2 regions of the Lysinibacillus sp. EB106-09-02-XG168 genome follow, and region 2 is predicted to be linked to the other one. Evidence: a T-box and tRNA genes for the amino acid it is inferred to sense, from the RefSeq annotation. Region 2 holds a T-box; the other holds one or more tRNA genes.
What was found. A T-box is a leader RNA that pairs with one kind of tRNA and senses whether it is charged. The one in region 2 lies ahead of leuS (leucine--tRNA ligase), so its partner is inferred to be a tRNA-Leu.
Positions count from the first base shown of each region.

Region 1: it has a tRNA-Leu gene. The T-box ahead of leuS (leucine--tRNA ligase) is inferred to sense a tRNA for this amino acid. The anticodon was not compared.

Region 1 is NZ_JBYTDN010000003.1:4,133,775-4,142,225, reverse strand. Features, by position in the region: tRNA gene AC3WSO_RS21050 (tRNA-Glu) at 1-62, shown strand, start outside; tRNA gene AC3WSO_RS21045 (tRNA-Val) at 77-152, shown strand; tRNA gene AC3WSO_RS21040 (tRNA-Met) at 178-252, shown strand; tRNA gene AC3WSO_RS21035 (tRNA-Asp) at 257-332, shown strand; tRNA gene AC3WSO_RS21030 (tRNA-Phe) at 347-422, shown strand; tRNA gene AC3WSO_RS21025 (tRNA-Thr) at 432-507, shown strand; tRNA gene AC3WSO_RS21020 (tRNA-Tyr) at 517-600, shown strand; tRNA gene AC3WSO_RS21015 (tRNA-Trp) at 610-683, shown strand; tRNA gene AC3WSO_RS21010 (tRNA-His) at 700-775, shown strand; tRNA gene AC3WSO_RS21005 (tRNA-His) at 808-883, shown strand; tRNA gene AC3WSO_RS21000 (tRNA-Gln) at 901-975, shown strand; tRNA gene AC3WSO_RS20995 (tRNA-Gly) at 982-1,056, shown strand; tRNA gene AC3WSO_RS20990 (tRNA-Cys) at 1,065-1,138, shown strand; tRNA gene AC3WSO_RS20985 (tRNA-Leu) at 1,186-1,266, shown strand; gene thpR (RNA 2',3'-cyclic phosphodiesterase) at 1,796-2,353, shown strand; gene AC3WSO_RS20975 (ABC transporter permease) at 2,534-3,568, shown strand; gene AC3WSO_RS20970 (ABC transporter ATP-binding protein) at 3,570-4,256, shown strand; gene AC3WSO_RS20965 (hypothetical protein) at 4,435-4,722, shown strand; gene AC3WSO_RS20960 (SDR family NAD(P)-dependent oxidoreductase) at 4,963-5,778, opposite strand; gene AC3WSO_RS20955 (SGNH/GDSL hydrolase family protein) at 5,798-6,493, opposite strand; gene AC3WSO_RS20950 (TetR/AcrR family transcriptional regulator) at 6,494-7,090, opposite strand; partial or broken gene AC3WSO_RS20945 (VOC family protein) at 7,317-7,665, shown strand; gene AC3WSO_RS20940 (arylamine N-acetyltransferase family protein) at 7,767-8,451, opposite strand, start outside.
Region 2 is NZ_JBYTDN010000003.1:3,781,980-3,790,430, reverse strand. Features, by position in the region: gene AC3WSO_RS19165 (MDR family MFS transporter) at 1-1,138, shown strand, start outside; gene AC3WSO_RS19160 (ArsR/SmtB family transcription factor) at 1,287-1,652, shown strand; gene AC3WSO_RS19155 (SulP family inorganic anion transporter) at 1,709-3,433, shown strand; gene dhaK (dihydroxyacetone kinase subunit DhaK) at 3,941-5,692, shown strand; T-box leader at 5,824-6,035, shown strand; gene leuS (leucine--tRNA ligase) at 6,126-8,451, shown strand, end outside.

The DNA.
Region 1 (8,451 bases), 350 kb from region 2:
AGTGGTTAAGACACCGCCCTTTCACGGCGGTAACACGGGTTCGAATCCCGTAGGGGTCACCATTTAATACCCAGATGGAGGATTAGCTCAGCTGGGAGAGCATCTGCCTTACAAGCAGAGGGTCGGCGGTTCGAGCCCGTCATCCTCCACCATTATTTAAATAAATCACCTTATTATCGCGGGGTGGAGCAGTGGTAGCTCGTCGGGCTCATAACCCGAAGGTCGTTGGTTCAAATCCGGCCCCCGCAACCAAAATGGTCCCGTGGTGTAGCGGTTAACATGCCTGCCTGTCACGCAGGAGATCGCCGGTTCGATCCCGGTCGGGACCGCCATTTTTTAAAAATATGGGTCAGTAGCTCAGTTGGTAGAGCATTAGATTGAAGCTCTAAGTGTCGGCGGTTCGATTCCGTCCTGACCCACCATATTTTTTTGCCGGTGTAGCTCAGTTGGTAGAGCAACTGACTTGTAATCAGTAGGTCGTGGGTTCGACTCCTATCGCCGGCACCATGTATTCCCGGAGGGGTAGCGAAGTGGCTAAACGCGGCGGACTGTAAATCCGCTCCTTAGGGTTCGGCGGTTCGAATCCGTCCCCCTCCACCAGTTTTTTATAGGGGCATAGTTTAACGGTAGAATAGAGGTCTCCAAAACCTTTGATGTGGGTTCGATTCCTACTGCCCCTGCCAATTAATTAATTTCATGGCGGTTGTGGCGAAGTGGTTAACGCACCTGATTGTGGTTCAGGCATTCGTGGGTTCGATTCCCATCAGTCGCCCCATTTAATTTAAAATAATAAAATATAATAATATGGCGGTTGTGGCGAAGTGGTTAACGCACCTGATTGTGGTTCAGGCATTCGTGGGTTCGATTCCCATCAGTCGCCCCATTTATATATTTAACTTTTGGGATATAGCCAAGCGGTAAGGCAACGGATTTTGATTCCGTCACGCCCTGGTTCGAATCCAGGTATCCCAGCCATTTATTGCGGAAGTAGTTCAGTGGTAGAACACCACCTTGCCAAGGTGGGGGTCGCGAGTTCGAACCTCGTCTTCCGCTCCAATTATTAAGGCGGCATAGCCAAGTGGTAAGGCACAGGTCTGCAACACCTTTATCACCGGTTCAAATCCGGTTGCCGCCTCCATAATTTATTACTCAATCGGTTTATCCGATTTTTTTTATCTCCATTGTGCCGGTGTGGCGGAATTGGCAGACGCGCACGACTCAAAATCGTGTTCCTTTGGAGTGTCGGTTCGACCCCGACCACCGGTATCTTTAGTTTAATTTACGTTACGATAAAAAAGTTAAGAAAGCTCATAAACCTTGATATGATAGGGTTTATGAGCTTTTTGCATTTCCTGAGAATAAGATAGAAAACGATAAGAATTGATTTTGTTTTACACAAATTTTACACATAATCAGATTTGTTTTACAGTAGTAATCCAAAGTGATGCACCAGCAGCACGAACGTTTTTGTAACAGCAGTAACAATAATAGAAGCTATTAAGTTAAACAGGAGTTTAACAAGGAGAAGGGAAATAAATATTGAGATAATAGGTGCTGTGGTAACAGGAACACCGAAAGCTGGGGAGTTATTTAATAAGAAAAGATAATAAGAAAAGATAATAAGAAAAGATAATAAGAAAAAAATAGATAAAAAGCAAAGTGGATTATTTAAATAGCAGGAATGTTTACTTTAGCTGAGCAGTATTCGCCTTTAGCGTGAGTAGTTATGGTTAAATTATAGTAGGAAAAGACATAATGCCTGTGAAGTAGCATTTACGATGAGAGAGGTATGATTATGAACAGACACTTTTTTATTGCGGTTCCACTTCCTTCAGACATTAAAGCAGCTCTTAATGTGAGAGGGGAAAAATTAAAAACAGACTTTCATTTTAAACGATGGGTTCATCAGGAAGATTATCACATCACTTTGGCTTTTTTAGGTCATGCGGATGAAGAGCAATTACAAGCTGTAATGAATGAAGCGAGGGGAAATCTTTTGAATGTTTCTCCATTCGAATTAAAAATTCAGGGGTTCAATACTTTTGGAAGAAAAGAATATCCAAGAATTTTATGGGCGGATCTGCTCGAATCGCGGCAATTAAAAGTTGTGCAAGAAATAGTATACCAAGACTGTATGAAGGTTGGATTTGAATTAGATAAGAAGCCCTTTGTCCCCCATATAACTGTTGCAAGAAAGTGGGATGAAGCATGCGGGAAAATTTCGTCAGAGGCATTGATGGAAGATAATTTTCAGCTTCCTGAATTTCTAGTAGAAGAAGTAGTTTTGTACGAATCAAGAATTGAGGAAACCCCAAAATATTATAAAAAAGCTGTCATTCGTTTAGAGGGCTAATGGATCTGTTAAAAGCGTACTATAATAATGATGAATATTACAATCAGCTCGTAAACCTAAAAAAGAAAAGGTTTATGAGCTTTTTTTTGTTAAAAGCATCTCATAATTAATAATTAGTTCATCTTCCGTTCATTTAAGGATTTTATGCTAAGGATGTAAAAAGGAATGGAGGAGTTAACGATGAATCTTGCGTGGAAAGAAATTAAGAAAAATAAAATAAGATTTTTAATATTAGGGTCAATTGTTTTTTTAGTTAGTTTATTAACTTTTATTATTTCTGGTTTGGCGAACGGATTGTCTCAAGATAATGCAGCTCTAATTAAGGATTTACCACAAGGTCAATTTTATATGAATGAGGATGCAGATCGAACTTATAATCTGTCAAAAATAGATAGTGGTACACAAAATGAAATATTGAGCAAAGAAAAAGATGCAGTAGCTTTTTCATTACAAATGGGCTTTTTAAATGATCAGGACGATAAGCAGCAAAGCGTTGCCTTTGTTACATCGACCGATTCAGCGTTATTTGAAAATGTGGAACATGAGGAAGTTATATTAGACAGTTCCATGAAAGATAAAGGAATTAAAGTAGGAGATACATTAACGAGTAATCAATTTGGTGGCAAGTTTGTAGTAAAGGGATTTGCCATCCAAAAGAAATATAGTCATGCACCTGTTGCCTATATTAATCAAGAGGATTATAAAGAAATTTATCGTGTGGATGAAATGCAGATGATTTTCGTACCAGACGGAGATTCTTCGAAAGAATTTGCTGGATTAGAATCATTTTCAAATAAAGAATTTCTTAACACAATCCCAAGTTATAACGCAGAACAAATGTCTTTAAATATGATTGTTTGGTTTTTAGTAGTCATTAGTGGGATGCTGTACGCCATCTTCTTCTATATGATGAATGTCCAAAAAATCGGCTTATACGGAATCTTAAAGGCGATTGGTTTGAAAACAAGCAAGTTATTCAAAATGATATGGACACAGATGGCCATCATTACAGTTATTTCACTTGTTTTATCTGTAACCTTTAGCCAGGCCTTTAATCTGATAGCGCCAAAAGGAATGCCATTCACTTTATCGATTGCGACAACAACACAATTATCGATCGTATTCCTAATTATTGGATTTGTAGGCGCTACAATTTCAGCAATCCAAATTAAAAAAATTGAACCATTACAAGCGATACAGCAAGGAGAGGCTTAATATGACTTTATTTAAAATCGATGAAGTTAGAAAAACGTTTACGACTGGCGAGGTAGATGAGGAAATACTAAAAGGGATAGATCTTTCATTAAAAGAAGGAGAAATAACTGCATTGGTAGGTGCATCTGGTTCCGGTAAAAGTACGCTATTGACAATTGCCGCGGGACTTCAACCTGCAACAGATGGATATGTTATATTTGAAGGAAAAAACCTGTCAATTATGAACGCTGAGGAGGTTCGAAAAGTACGAGCAAGTGAATTTGGGTTTGTCTTTCAATTTGCACACCTCGTACCTTTTCTTACAGTTGAGGACCAGCTGCTACTAATGCTAGATGTTTCTGAATCAAAATTAAATAAACAGGAACAAAAAAATGAAGTGGATCGCATATTAAAATTAGTAGGGATGGACCATCGGAAAATGGCCTATCCTCAATCATTGTCTGGCGGGGAGAAGCAACGTGTTGCAATTGCTCGTGCGATCATTCATAAACCAAAAGTTCTATTCGCAGATGAACCAACTGCAAGCTTAGATTCTCAACGATCAAAAGAGGTTATGATATTAATTAAGGATTTAACTAAATCGTTAAACATTACAACTTTAATGGTGACCCATGATGAAGGGATGCTTGCTTATACAGATCGTATTATAAAAATGAGCGATGGTGTCATTTTGCAAGATGATATTTAGATCGAGTAGTAGAAAGCCACAACCATAGCTTTTTGATGGTTGTGGTATTTTTTTTGAATCAATGGATGGTTGCAGTCTAGGCACAAATTACGAAATATTTTTAAAAGCCTAGTGTTAAGTTACCAAATCGATAAACGAAAGCAGCATATTGTAGAAGGAAAGGAGGAGGTGATTTGAAATGACGTTTGTTATTGCCTTAATAATTGTATTAGTAGGGTTAATAGCGGGATTCCAATTAAGCGAAGGAAGGTTAAAAAAAGGAAGATATATCATTTGGGGTATCATTATAATGATTGCGTTTGCACCATTTTTATCATATATAATTGGCGTATTGTATGGAGTATTGGTTAGAAACGGTTGGGCAGCATCGATTATGATGGTTTTATTTCCTATAATTTTTATCATAGGTCTTATTATTTTACTCTTAGGTATTTATAAGAAAAATGAAGAAGAGCATAAAAACTAGCTACTTGTCTCTTAAAAGGGGTTATTTCGTTCAGTGTTTTTGTTATCTAAATTAAAAAGGTAAAAAGCCGCGAGACTCCTAGAATTGTTTTTCAATGTAGTGTAAATGAAAATATAGCGAAGGAGACATATGCCTTCGTGTTCAAGATCCTATTTTTTGCACTGATGCGGCTCGTGCCTTGCCGGCAGAAAAGCATAGCGGTTTTTTACCATCCGGAAGAAAGCTTTTACCGTTACAAACTTATGTTAATCGAGCTTTTCGACTTACTTTACAGACCATTCTCATTAATGCCCTGTGTAACGAAGGTAAGATCGTAAAGACAACATCCATTGTTTTACGCATTGGCATAGGACAAATAATAGGCTTATTTTTGTGGACGCCTGCAATAGCGATTTTCGCTAGTTGCTGTGAAGACATCATTTTTTGCTTTTTCAATTGTTTGAACATCGCTGATTTATCGATATTAATAGCTGTTGCTTTATCAAAAATAGGTGTATCAACAAAAGTCGGACAAAGGGTACTTACCTTGATGCCAAATTCCTCAGCTTCATAGTGTAGTGATGTTGTTAAGCCTACAACAGCATGCTTCGTAGTTGAGTATGCAGTTGATATAGGAGATGGTCCCAAGCCTGCAGCTGATGATGTATTGATGATATGTCCAAAACCTTGCTCCTTCATGATTTGATACCCAATTTGTGTACCATAAACAACGCCCCAGAAATTAATATCCACAATGTCTTTCCAATCGTCAATTGACATATCATAAATTTCACCGTACATAGCTATACCAGCATTATTGAACAAATAATCTAATCGTTGAAATTCCTCATATACATTTGTAATGACATGTTCAACATTTTTGAAATTGATTACGTTTAATTCAACAAATCGAGCATTTGAAGTATCTTTATTTAGTTCTGCCTCTAGAAGACGTCCATCATGTTCGTTAATATCTGCAATAATGACAAATACATATCGACTTACTAACTCTTTGCAGATAGCCCTCCCTATACCTGATACACCACCAGTAACAATCGCAACCCTTCTCATAATCATCACCTCTTGTATGAATTCCTTAATGGACAGGGGCTTCCTGCAATTGAAGTCGTTTAATGACAGCTGAGTATTCTTCGACGACAAGCTCTGCTCCTTTACTATTTAAATGAATACCATCCAAAGTTAAATGTAGCCCTCTCTTTTTGGATAATCGATCAATACGTATAGGATTTTTATACAACAGTACATCTTTCATCACTCGTATAACATTGGTGTTCACATACCCCGAACTAGTAACATGTTTTAATTGATCTTCAAAAACCTCTTGCATATTTAAAAAGCTAACATTTTCATATTTAGAGGAAATGGAATGAATAATGGAGGAGAGCTCTTTTAATTCCATATTGGGATTATTTTTTATTTCCTCTCCTATTAAAGCTGGTGTTACTAAAACTACATGTTTAGAGAAGGCTAAAATCATTTTTAAAACATTTACATAGGAATCTTTAAACTCTTGATGATCTTTTGAAACCGGTTGTGCCTGCACTTTCAAAAGTTTAGTGTAGACATCATTGACACCAATCCAAAGAAAGCTAAGGTCATAAAAAGTAGCTAGCTTCGATTTCTCTAAACGAGTGAGTAAGCTTTTCACTGTCTCACCTGGTTTACCGAGATTATCAAATTCTATATGTTGATGTTTAGCTCTTAATCGTTTAAAAAATGAAACCCCTGGTCGACCTTCTGTTAAGCTGTCTCCGATACATGCAATTTTCATTTATATCCCACCTTTTTTAATTTCTCTTAAAAAAATGGTAACTGCCTGATTAAAGAGTGGTTCTAATGCTTTAAGCTCCTGCGTATTTGTCAACTGACATAAACCTCCTAGCCATGTACCTAGTAGAACTGTCCATTCATCAATATTGCCATTAACAAATTCTCCTCGATCAATGCCTTCTTGAAGGATTGCACGATAAGCACCCATCGGTAAAATCGCTAAATTGTATAATTGTTCCACTGATTCAGAGCTCGATTTTGGATTGGAAGCTAGTTCTTGCCCGGATCTTAATAAAGGTGTTTGGTAATGATAGAGAACATGCATGGCCATGCCATATAGTTTCTCTGCTGCCGTGAAGTAGATACACTCTTTTTGAAGCCATTTGTTGTGCCAATCTTGGATTGTTTGTTGTGCTAGAATTACAAAAAGCTTTTCTTTGTTTTCAAAATGGTAATAAATATGTCCCTTGCTGTAGCCTGAAGCGGTTGAAATATCTCCGACTGATGTTTGATTATAGCCCTTTTGAGAAAACAAACTAACCGCATGTTCCATAATTTCAACTTTTGCTTTCTCGCTATCATAACGTCTTTTATTCAATGATTTACCCCTTTATAACATTTGAACGGCCGTTCTAATTTTATTATACAATATTTTACTATTAAAAGAATGGTTAAATACCTAAGTCATCAAGTTTTAACAATTGTTACGGACTAGCCCGCTACAAAAGTTTCTTACCTTTTTGGCTAAGACATAATTTGGGTCGAGGGAATATTCACCAAACTGTTGAACGATTAATTATGCTTCAAAAATCAGGGGGGATAATATGGGGAGAGTAGTTGGGTTTGAATTAAATAGTCAGGAGCCAGAGAAAGCTGCTGCGTTTTATGCCAAGGTTTTTGGTTGGGAGGTAGCTGCACCTAATTGGGAATATAGGGGTGTAACAACTGGAGATGATAATAAATCAGGGATTAACGGCGGTATTGTAAAGGGGCCACATGACTATCCTTTTGGAACACGTATTCAAATTGAAGTTGATTCTAGATGAAGCTATTTCAAAGGCTACGCAAAATGGTGCCGTTATTGTACGAGATAAACTGGAATTTGATGAATTTTATCTTGCTTATTTGGTAGATCCAACTGGGCTTGGCTTTGGCATGATTCAAAACAAGTAACCTGACACTGATTAAGAATTCTCTGCAATGGATTGTGGGGGTTTTTTTGTTAATGCAACAGAAAAAGCAAGTCTCCCATTGATAAGGAGGCCTGCTTTTGTCTAATCTAATGTGATATGAAAAAAACGCTGAAGTGCTTGTCGCCAATCCTTTTCGTTATGAGTTGAATAGGTCGTTAGGGACTGCCCCTCATATATTCGGAATTCATTGTTAAGCATTGTATGTCGTCCGCGAGGGGTGCGAATCATAGCAATTTTATTTTTTTGTTTAGAAAGTCGTGGCGCAAACTTTGCATCGTTAGCGTCATCAAAAAAAGTATACAGTAAACGCCAACCGTGTTTTGTTTGTTCGTACAGCATCCAGCCGTTCACTTCATCTCGTTCAATTTTATAAAGTTCATTACCTTCACGGTGTTGATGCCCAGCTATTAGTGGCACTGGTTTACAAGGAGCTACTGCACCAACCCCAACATCTGAAATATATGATTGACCAGCAAAATGGACAAGCAATAGCTGGTGCATAGGTACAACCTCAACAGGAGTATCTGCTTCAACGTTACGCCAAAACTGTGCATAGCGATTGGTCACAGAAAAGCCAAGCTCGCGAAGTAGCCAACTAAATAAAATATTTAGTTCAAAGCAATTGCCTCCACGATGGTGAATAATAATTTTTTGAAAAAGGTCAGGGATAGCGAAGGAGATGCCGTATTTCAAGGCAACATCTAGGTTCTCATAAGGAATTATATGTAGATGTCTTGTTTGGAGCTGACTAAGTAACTTAATAGAA
Region 2 (8,451 bases):
GAATACGACGGGCAACTCTTTTTTATGGCCTTTAAACGCCATTTATATGCACGATTATTTAGGGAAGTCACTTGCGATGGCTGGTTTTGTGTTGATGTTGAATTCTGCTGCTGGTGTATTAGGGAATCTCTTAGGTGGTTATTTATTTGATAGAATAGGTGGCTATAAATCAACGATGATTGGCATTCTTTTGACGATTGCATCATTAATTGCTTTAACGATTTGGCACGGCTGGCCACATTATGTGTGGATTTTAACGATACTCGGCTTTAGTGGGGGTATTGTATTCCCAGGAATGTTTGCTTTAGCTGGAACTGCGTGGCCGGAGGGTGGACGAAAGGCTTTTAACGCAATTTATTTAGCTCAAAATTTAGGAGTAGCAATTGGTCCTGCACTTGCTGGTGTTGTTGCAGCTTACCAATTTGACTACGTCTTTAAGGTCAACTTAGCCATGTATATTTTGTTCTTTTTTATAGCATTTTTTACTTTTAAACGATTAGAAGCGGGGAGTATTGCACCGAAGAATGTCGTGAGTGAAAGTAAGCGAATTATAAATAAAGCACCGTTTTATGCATTATTAATTATAAGTTCTTCCTCTGTACTATGCTGGGTAGCTTATTCACAATGGAGTGCGACTATTTCTGCCTATACACAAGATCTAGGTTTAGGATTAAAACAGTACAGCTTACTTTGGACTATTAATGGTCTACTTATCGTTTTAGGGCAACCGCTAATTGCGCCGCTAGTGAAACGTTGGGAAAATAATTTGAAGCGTCAATTAGTATTTGGCGTTGTTCTTATCGCGATATCCTTTGGAATCATTGCGTTTGCAAGTGATTTTAAAATGTTTGGGGCAGCAATGGTTGTACTAACTTTTGGAGAAATGTTTTATACGCCTGCCTTACCTACAATCGCCAATCAACTTGCACCAAAAGGGCGTCAGGGCTTTTATCAAGGGATTATTAATAGTGCAGCAACAACAGGTCGTATGATTGGCCCTCTATTTGGTGGTATTATGGTCGATCAGTTTGGTATGATTGCACTCGTTTTAATTCTAGTAATAATTGTATTGTTTGCGATAGTTCCATGCCTAATCTATGATTATCCTTTACGAAAGAATAATACGGCGACAGATTAATAGATAAATTTAACAAAAATATTTCTGAAACGAGCAAAAACTGTGTGGGAAACACGTTTTTTGTTCGTTTTTTAATGTTTAATATTGAAAGTTAGCTTATATTAGCGTACAATCAACTATACATATTCAAATGTTTGAATATATGAATATGATTCATGGAGGGATTTATGTGGAAGATTTGCAGCAATTTAAGGCAGATTTTTTTAAAGCTTTAGCACATCCATTACGAATTAGAATATTGGAATTACTAGTAGATGGTAAGAAAAATGTCAATGAAATTCAAAGCTGCTTAGAAAAAGAGGGCTCAGCTGTTTCTCAGCAGTTAAGTGTATTACGAGGCAAAAATATTGTGTATGGAACGAAAGAGGGGAAAAAAGTTTATTATTCTTTAAGTGATCCTATGATTGGAGAGTTACTTGGCGTCACAAAAGAAATTTTTAATAATCACTTAATAAATACAATTACAAGATTAGAAGAAATGACTATTAATGAAGATAATGAAGAGGATATGTAAACTGGGGTTTTTACGAAACATTTACCTTGCTATTATTTTGAAGGGAAGATTTATAGATGAAGTCACTGTTTACAGGGCGATATGAAGGATATTCTGTTCATCATTTGAAGAAAGATTTACTCTCAGGGACAATTGTCGGGATTGTAGCAATACCACTGGCAATGTCCTTTGCCATTGCGTCAGGTGTTAAGCCTGAGTATGGAATTTATACAGCTTTTATTGCTGGCATACTTATTTCTCTTTTTGGTGGTTCGAAGTTCCAAATAGGGGGACCTACAGGTGCCTTTGTGCCAATTTTATTAGGGATAGTCATTTCGTATGGCTATGAAAACTTACTAATCGCTGGATTAATGGCTGGGATTATTTTGTGCTTAATGGGTATTTTTAAACTAGGGTCATTAATAAAATTTATTCCCCGACCCGTGACAATCGGATTTACAGCAGGAATAGCTGTTATTATTTTTACAGGTCAAATTGCTAATTTCCTAGGTTTAACAAATATTAAACGTCATGAGTATTTTATTGACAATGTAAAAGAAATTGTTATGCATATTGGTACGACAAACTTTTATAGTGTTTTAACGGCGATCATAAGTCTTATCATTATTTTAATAACACCGAAAGTTTTACCTAAAGTTCCAGGAGCGTTAGCGGGAATTGTTGTTTCTACACTAGTGGCAACATTCTTTTTTTCTGGACAAGTTGCCACAATAGCAACAGCCTACGGTCAAATTCCTAATACATTACCGAATTTCGCAGTTCCAGATATCACATGGGAGCGTATTCAGCTACTTATTGGACCAGCTTTTGTGATTGCGATGCTTGGTGGAATTGAATCACTTTTATCTGCTGTGGTAGCGGATGGAATGACAAATACAAAGCATAATAGTAACCGAGAACTTGTTGGTCAAGGGATTGCTAATATCGTCACTCCTTTCTTTGGAGGGATCCCTGCGACAGGGGCTATTGCTCGTACTGCGACAAATATTAAAACAGGTGCAGTATCACCCATATCCGGTGTTATTCACGGTGTATTTGTTTTAGTCACTTTATTATTACTTGCGCCTTTTGCTTCACATATTCCATTAGCTAGTATGGCTCCAGTTTTAATGGTTGTGGCTTGGAATATGAGTGAGCAAAAGCATTTTGCACATATTGTTAAATTAAAATCAGGAGATTCCCTCGTTTTAATCATTACGTTCCTTCTTACTGTTTTTACAAGCTTAACATTAGCTGTAGAGGTGGGGATTGTACTAGCGGTCGTATTATTTGCAAAGCGTATGAGCGAAAAGCTTGTAGTAACAAAGGTTTTACCGGATCATTCGAAAGAGAGTGGAAAGGTACAATCACATGTTGTTCATCAAAAACGAGACTGTCCACAAATAAGTATTTATACAGTTGAGGGTCCTCTTTTCTTCGGCGCAGCTCAAACCTTTGAGCAGGCGATTGCAAGTTCTATCCGGCGCGAACAAAAAGTTTTAGTATTACGCATGAGTAAAGTACCTTTTATGGATTCAACAGGTGAGTCGTATTTTGGTAATGTCATTCGGAATTTTAAAGCACAGGGTGGCACTATTTTAGTTACAGGAGTACAAGACGAATTAAAAAAGGCACTACAGCACAATGGCTTATATGATGAAATTGGTGAAGATAATTTCTATCCGCACACAGGAGAAGCGATTAATAAAGCTTTAAGCTATTTAGATACAAATAAATGTATTGGCTGTAAGCATTTCGCTTTCCGTGAATGTCAGGAGTTATCCCGCAATAAGGGGCAGTAAATAAAAACTGCCCCTAATTGTCCGATTGGTGAAAACTAATAATCAGTGGGGTATAGAAAACACCCCACTGATTAAAGTTTCACTTTATCCCGTAATAAGGGGCAGTAAATAAAAACTGCCCCTAATTGTCCGATTGGTGAAAACTAATAATCAGTGGGGTATAGAAAACACCCCACTGATTAAAGTTTCACTTTATCCCGTAATAAGGGGCAGTAAATAATAAAAACTGCCCCTAATTGCCCGATTGGTGAAAACTAATAATCGATGGGGTGCAGAAAATACCCTATCGATTAAAGTTTCACTTTACCCCGTAATAAAGGAACGCAATTATGTCGAGGATGAGTATCTTTAGACAAAGCTTTCATTTTACGTAGAAAACTAGAATTCGTTTTCAAATATGTTTCGAGGGGTATGTATCATAGCAGGAATCTTCTTTGAATAATTATAGAAGTATGTCTACAAATAGGGTTCGTAGAATGTGACAAAACTTATAGGGGAGGATTAAAGATGAAAAAAATTATGAATCAACCTGAATCACTTGTAATGGAAATGTGCAAGGGGATAGTTATGGCTCACCCGGAACTTGAGCTATTAAAAAAATATAAAGTAATTAAGAAAAAAGCGATGAATGCAAATAAGGTAACTTTAATTAGCGGTGGCGGTAGTGGACATGAACCAGCACATGCAGGGTTAGTAGGAAAAGGAATGCTGGATGCTGCGGTATGTGGTGATGTGTTTGCTTCTCCTTCACAAATACAGGTATATCAAGCAATTAAAGCAACAGCCAGCCAAAAAGGTACACTGCTCATTATTAAAAATTACAGCGGAGATATAATGAATTTTAAAAATGGCGCCCACTTAGCCATGGAGGATGGCATTCAAGTAGAGTACGTTCGCGTAGAAGATGATATTGCAGTAGAAGATAGCCTTTATACAGTAGGACGCCGCGGCGTTGCAGGAGTTGTGTTAGTACATAAAATTGCTGGTGCAGCTGCAGAAGAAGGTATGGATTTGATGCAGGTTAAAGCTGTAGCGGAAAAAGCAGCGGCAAATGTTCGAACAATTGGTCTGGCACTAACTTCCTGTACGGTTCCTGCTAGTGGATCACCTACTTTCAAATTGGGGGAGGACGAGATGGAATATGGTGTCGGTATTCATGGAGAGCCAGGGAGAAAAAGAGAAAAAATGATGGCTGCAGATGAATTAGCTTTACGTATGACAAATGACCTTATGAAAGATTTAGGATTAGATAAAGATGCTGAAATTGCTGTTCTAGTAAATGGATTTGGTGGTACACCACTTCAAGAACTTTATCTGTTTAATAATGCGGTTGCTAGAGAACTGAGTAAAAGAAATATACGAATCAATCGAACGTTTGTCGGCAATTACATGACAAGTATTGATATGGCTGGGATCTCTCTTACAGTAATGAAACTAGATGATGAACTGAGTACACTATTATCGAAAGAATGTAATACACCTGCATTTAAGGTAGATGGACCGGTTGAACGTGTAGAATACGTAGATATTAATGATAATGTAGAAGAGAAAGAAGTATTCTTTGAGACGGAAACAGAAGAAGAACACGCTATCATCAAAAACGAGGTAATCACATTAAATAATATGATTTATCTTGTAGATAAAATGAGCGAGATTATTATTAAGAACGAAGTGCCTTTCTGCGAATTGGATACCCATGCAGGTGACGGCGATTTCGGAATGAGTGTCGCAAAAGGTTTTAAGGAATTAAAACGAGGATGGGCCTCGATTCTAAATCATAAACATTTAAGTATTGGGACTTTTCTTGATGGTTGTTCCATGATCATTATGGAACATTGCGGAGGAGCTTCTGGTCCAATTTGGGGCGGGGCTTTCCGAGCTGCTAGTAAAGCAGTCGAGGGGAAAATGGAATTAACTGTTGGAGAGTTTGCTGAAATGTTACAAGCTACGCTGAAAGGTATACAATCTGTCGGTGAGCGTTCTTTCGGAAGAGGGGCAGAGGTAGGCGATAAAACGCTTGTAGATGCGCTTGTACCTTGTGTAAATTCCTGGTTAGAAAGCGCTGCAACTGGTGCGGACTTTAAAACAGCTTTTGAGAAAGGGGCAGAGGCTGCTGTTAAAGGAGCGGAATATACAAAGGAAATCGTAGCTCGAATGGGTCGCGCCGGAACAGTTGGTGAAAGAAGTCTAGGTTATCCGGATGCTGGTGCTTTTGCGCTAGGAGTTATTTTTACGGAGCTTTCTTGTAGTTTAAAATAAAGCGAGCACTATGGATACAACTTGTTTCGAATATTGTTACCTTCATAGGGATTTAATTTGTTCAAAAATGGTTAGTATGTAAACAAAGTCTTGTGCTTTTCAGTACTTTCCATTAGAATAAATGCAATACATGTAAGACAATGATGAGGAATAGTAAATTTGTGTTTCTTTTTAGAGAGCTAGCGGTTGGTGGGAGCTAGTAGGAAAGCAAATTGAACTCGCCTTCTGAGTCTGCCCGAGTGCAACAGCTCGTGCCGTTCCTTCCGCGTTAAGGAAGCTAAAGCCGAGTGTGATCACTAATGTGGGTGGTACCGCGGGAGATACGAATTCTCTCGTCCCTTTCTAATGAAGAAAGGGGCGAGTTTTTTTATTTTTTAAATATTTTGTCAATTCTTAAGTTGAAGAGCATGACACATTCAAAGGAGGAAAAATAATGAGTTTTAATCATCAACAAATCGAAAAAAAGTGGCAGCAATATTGGGCTGATAATAAAACGTTTAAAACTGAAAACGAAACAGAAAAACCAAAATTTTACGCGTTAGACATGTTCCCATACCCATCTGGTGCTGGTCTTCATGTAGGACATCCAGAGGGCTACACAGCGACAGACATCCTTTCACGCTTCAAGCGTATGCAAGGTTATAACGTCCTACATCCTATGGGCTGGGATGCATTCGGTTTACCTGCAGAGCAATATGCACTTGATACAGGAAATGACCCGGCAGAATTTACAGCGAAAAATATTGCAACATTTAAGCGTCAAATCCAAGAGTTAGGTTTTAGCTATGACTGGGATCGTGAAATTAACACAACAGATCCAGAATATTATAAATGGACACAATGGATCTTTATCCAACTTTATAAAAAAGGCTTAGCCTATGTAGATGAAGTAGCTGTAAACTGGTGTCCAGCACTTGGAACAGTACTTGCAAACGAAGAAGTTATTGATGGAAAGTCAGAGCGTGGTGGTCACCCTGTAGAACGTCGTCCAATGAAGCAATGGATGCTTAAAATTACTGCCTATGCTGATCGTTTAATCGATGACTTAGAGGAAGTTGATTGGCCAGAGTCTATTAAGGATATGCAACGTAACTGGATTGGTCGTTCTGAAGGTGCAGAAGTAACATTTGATATAGATGGAACAGATGAAAACTTCACAGTGTTTACAACTCGTCCTGATACATTATTTGGTGCTACATACTGTGTTATTGCACCTGAGCATAAATTAGTGGATCAAATTACAAGTGCTGAACAACGACAAGCTGTTGAAGCTTATTTAGATAAAGTAAAATTGAAATCTGATTTAGAACGCACAGATTTAGCGAAAGAAAAAACAGGCGTATTCACAGGTGCCTATGCAATTAATCCAATTAACGGTAAAAAAATGCCGATTTGGGTTGCGGACTATGTATTAGTATCATACGGTACTGGTGCAATTATGGCAGTTCCAGCACATGATGAGCGCGACTATGAATTCGCTACAGAATTTGGTTTAGAAATTATTTCTGTCCTTGAAGGTGGAGACATTAGCAAAGAAGCCTTCACAGGTGATGGTCAACATATTAACTCTGACTTCCTTAATGGCTTAAACAAAGAGGAAGGTATTGCTAAGGCAATTCAATGGCTTGAAGAAAAAGGTGTGGGAGAGAAGAAAATCTCTTACCGTCTTCGCGACTGGTTATTCTCTCGTCAACGTTACTGGGGTGAGCCAATTCCTATGATTCATTGGGAAGATGGTACAACGACGCCAGTGCCAGAATCAGAATTACCATTAGTACTACCAAAAACAGATAATATTCGTCCTTCAGGTACGGGTGAATCTCCGTTAGCGAACATTTCTGAATGGGTAAATGTTGTTGATCCTGAAACAGGCAAAAAAGGTCGTCGCGAAACGAATACGATGCCACAGTGGGCAGGTTCTAGCTGGTACTTCATTCGTTATATTGACCCAACAAATAAAGAAGCAATCGCAGACCCTGAATTACTGAAACGTTGGTTACCAGTTGATATTTATATCGGTGGGGCAGAGCATGCGGTATTACACTTACTATACGCTCGCTTCTGGCATAAAGTATTATACGATTTAGGTGTTGTACACACGAAAGAGCCATTCCATAAATTATTTAACCAAGGGATGATTCTTGGTGAAGGTAATGAGAAAATGTCTAAATCAAAAGGTAATGTCGTTAACCCAGATGAAATCATTTCTTCACACGGTGCTGATACTTTACGTCTATATGAAATGTTTATGGGTCCACTTGAAGCATCTGTTGCATGGTCAACAAATGGCTTGGACGGGGCACGACGCTTCTTAGATCGTATTTGGCGTCTATTTGTTAATGAAGAAGATGGTACAATCGCTGCAAAAATTCAAGCTTCTGATGACAAAACATTAGAAAAATCATATCATCAAACTGTGAAAAAAGTGACAGAGGATTATGAAGGTATTCGCTTCAATACAGCTATTTCACAAATGATGGTATTCATCAATGATTGCTACAAAGCGGATGTAATTCCAACAGAATACGCTGAAGGCTTTGTGAAAATGCTAGCTCCAATGGTGCCACACGTTGCTGAAGAACTATGGCAGATATTAGGTCATGATGAATCACTTTCATATAAGGAATGGCCAACATATGATGAGGCTAAACTTGTAGATGATGAGGTGGAAATCGCAGTACAAGTACTAGGCAAAGTACGTGCAAAAATCATCGTAGCGAAAGATGCTTCAAAAGAAGAAATCGAAAAAGTAGCTCTTG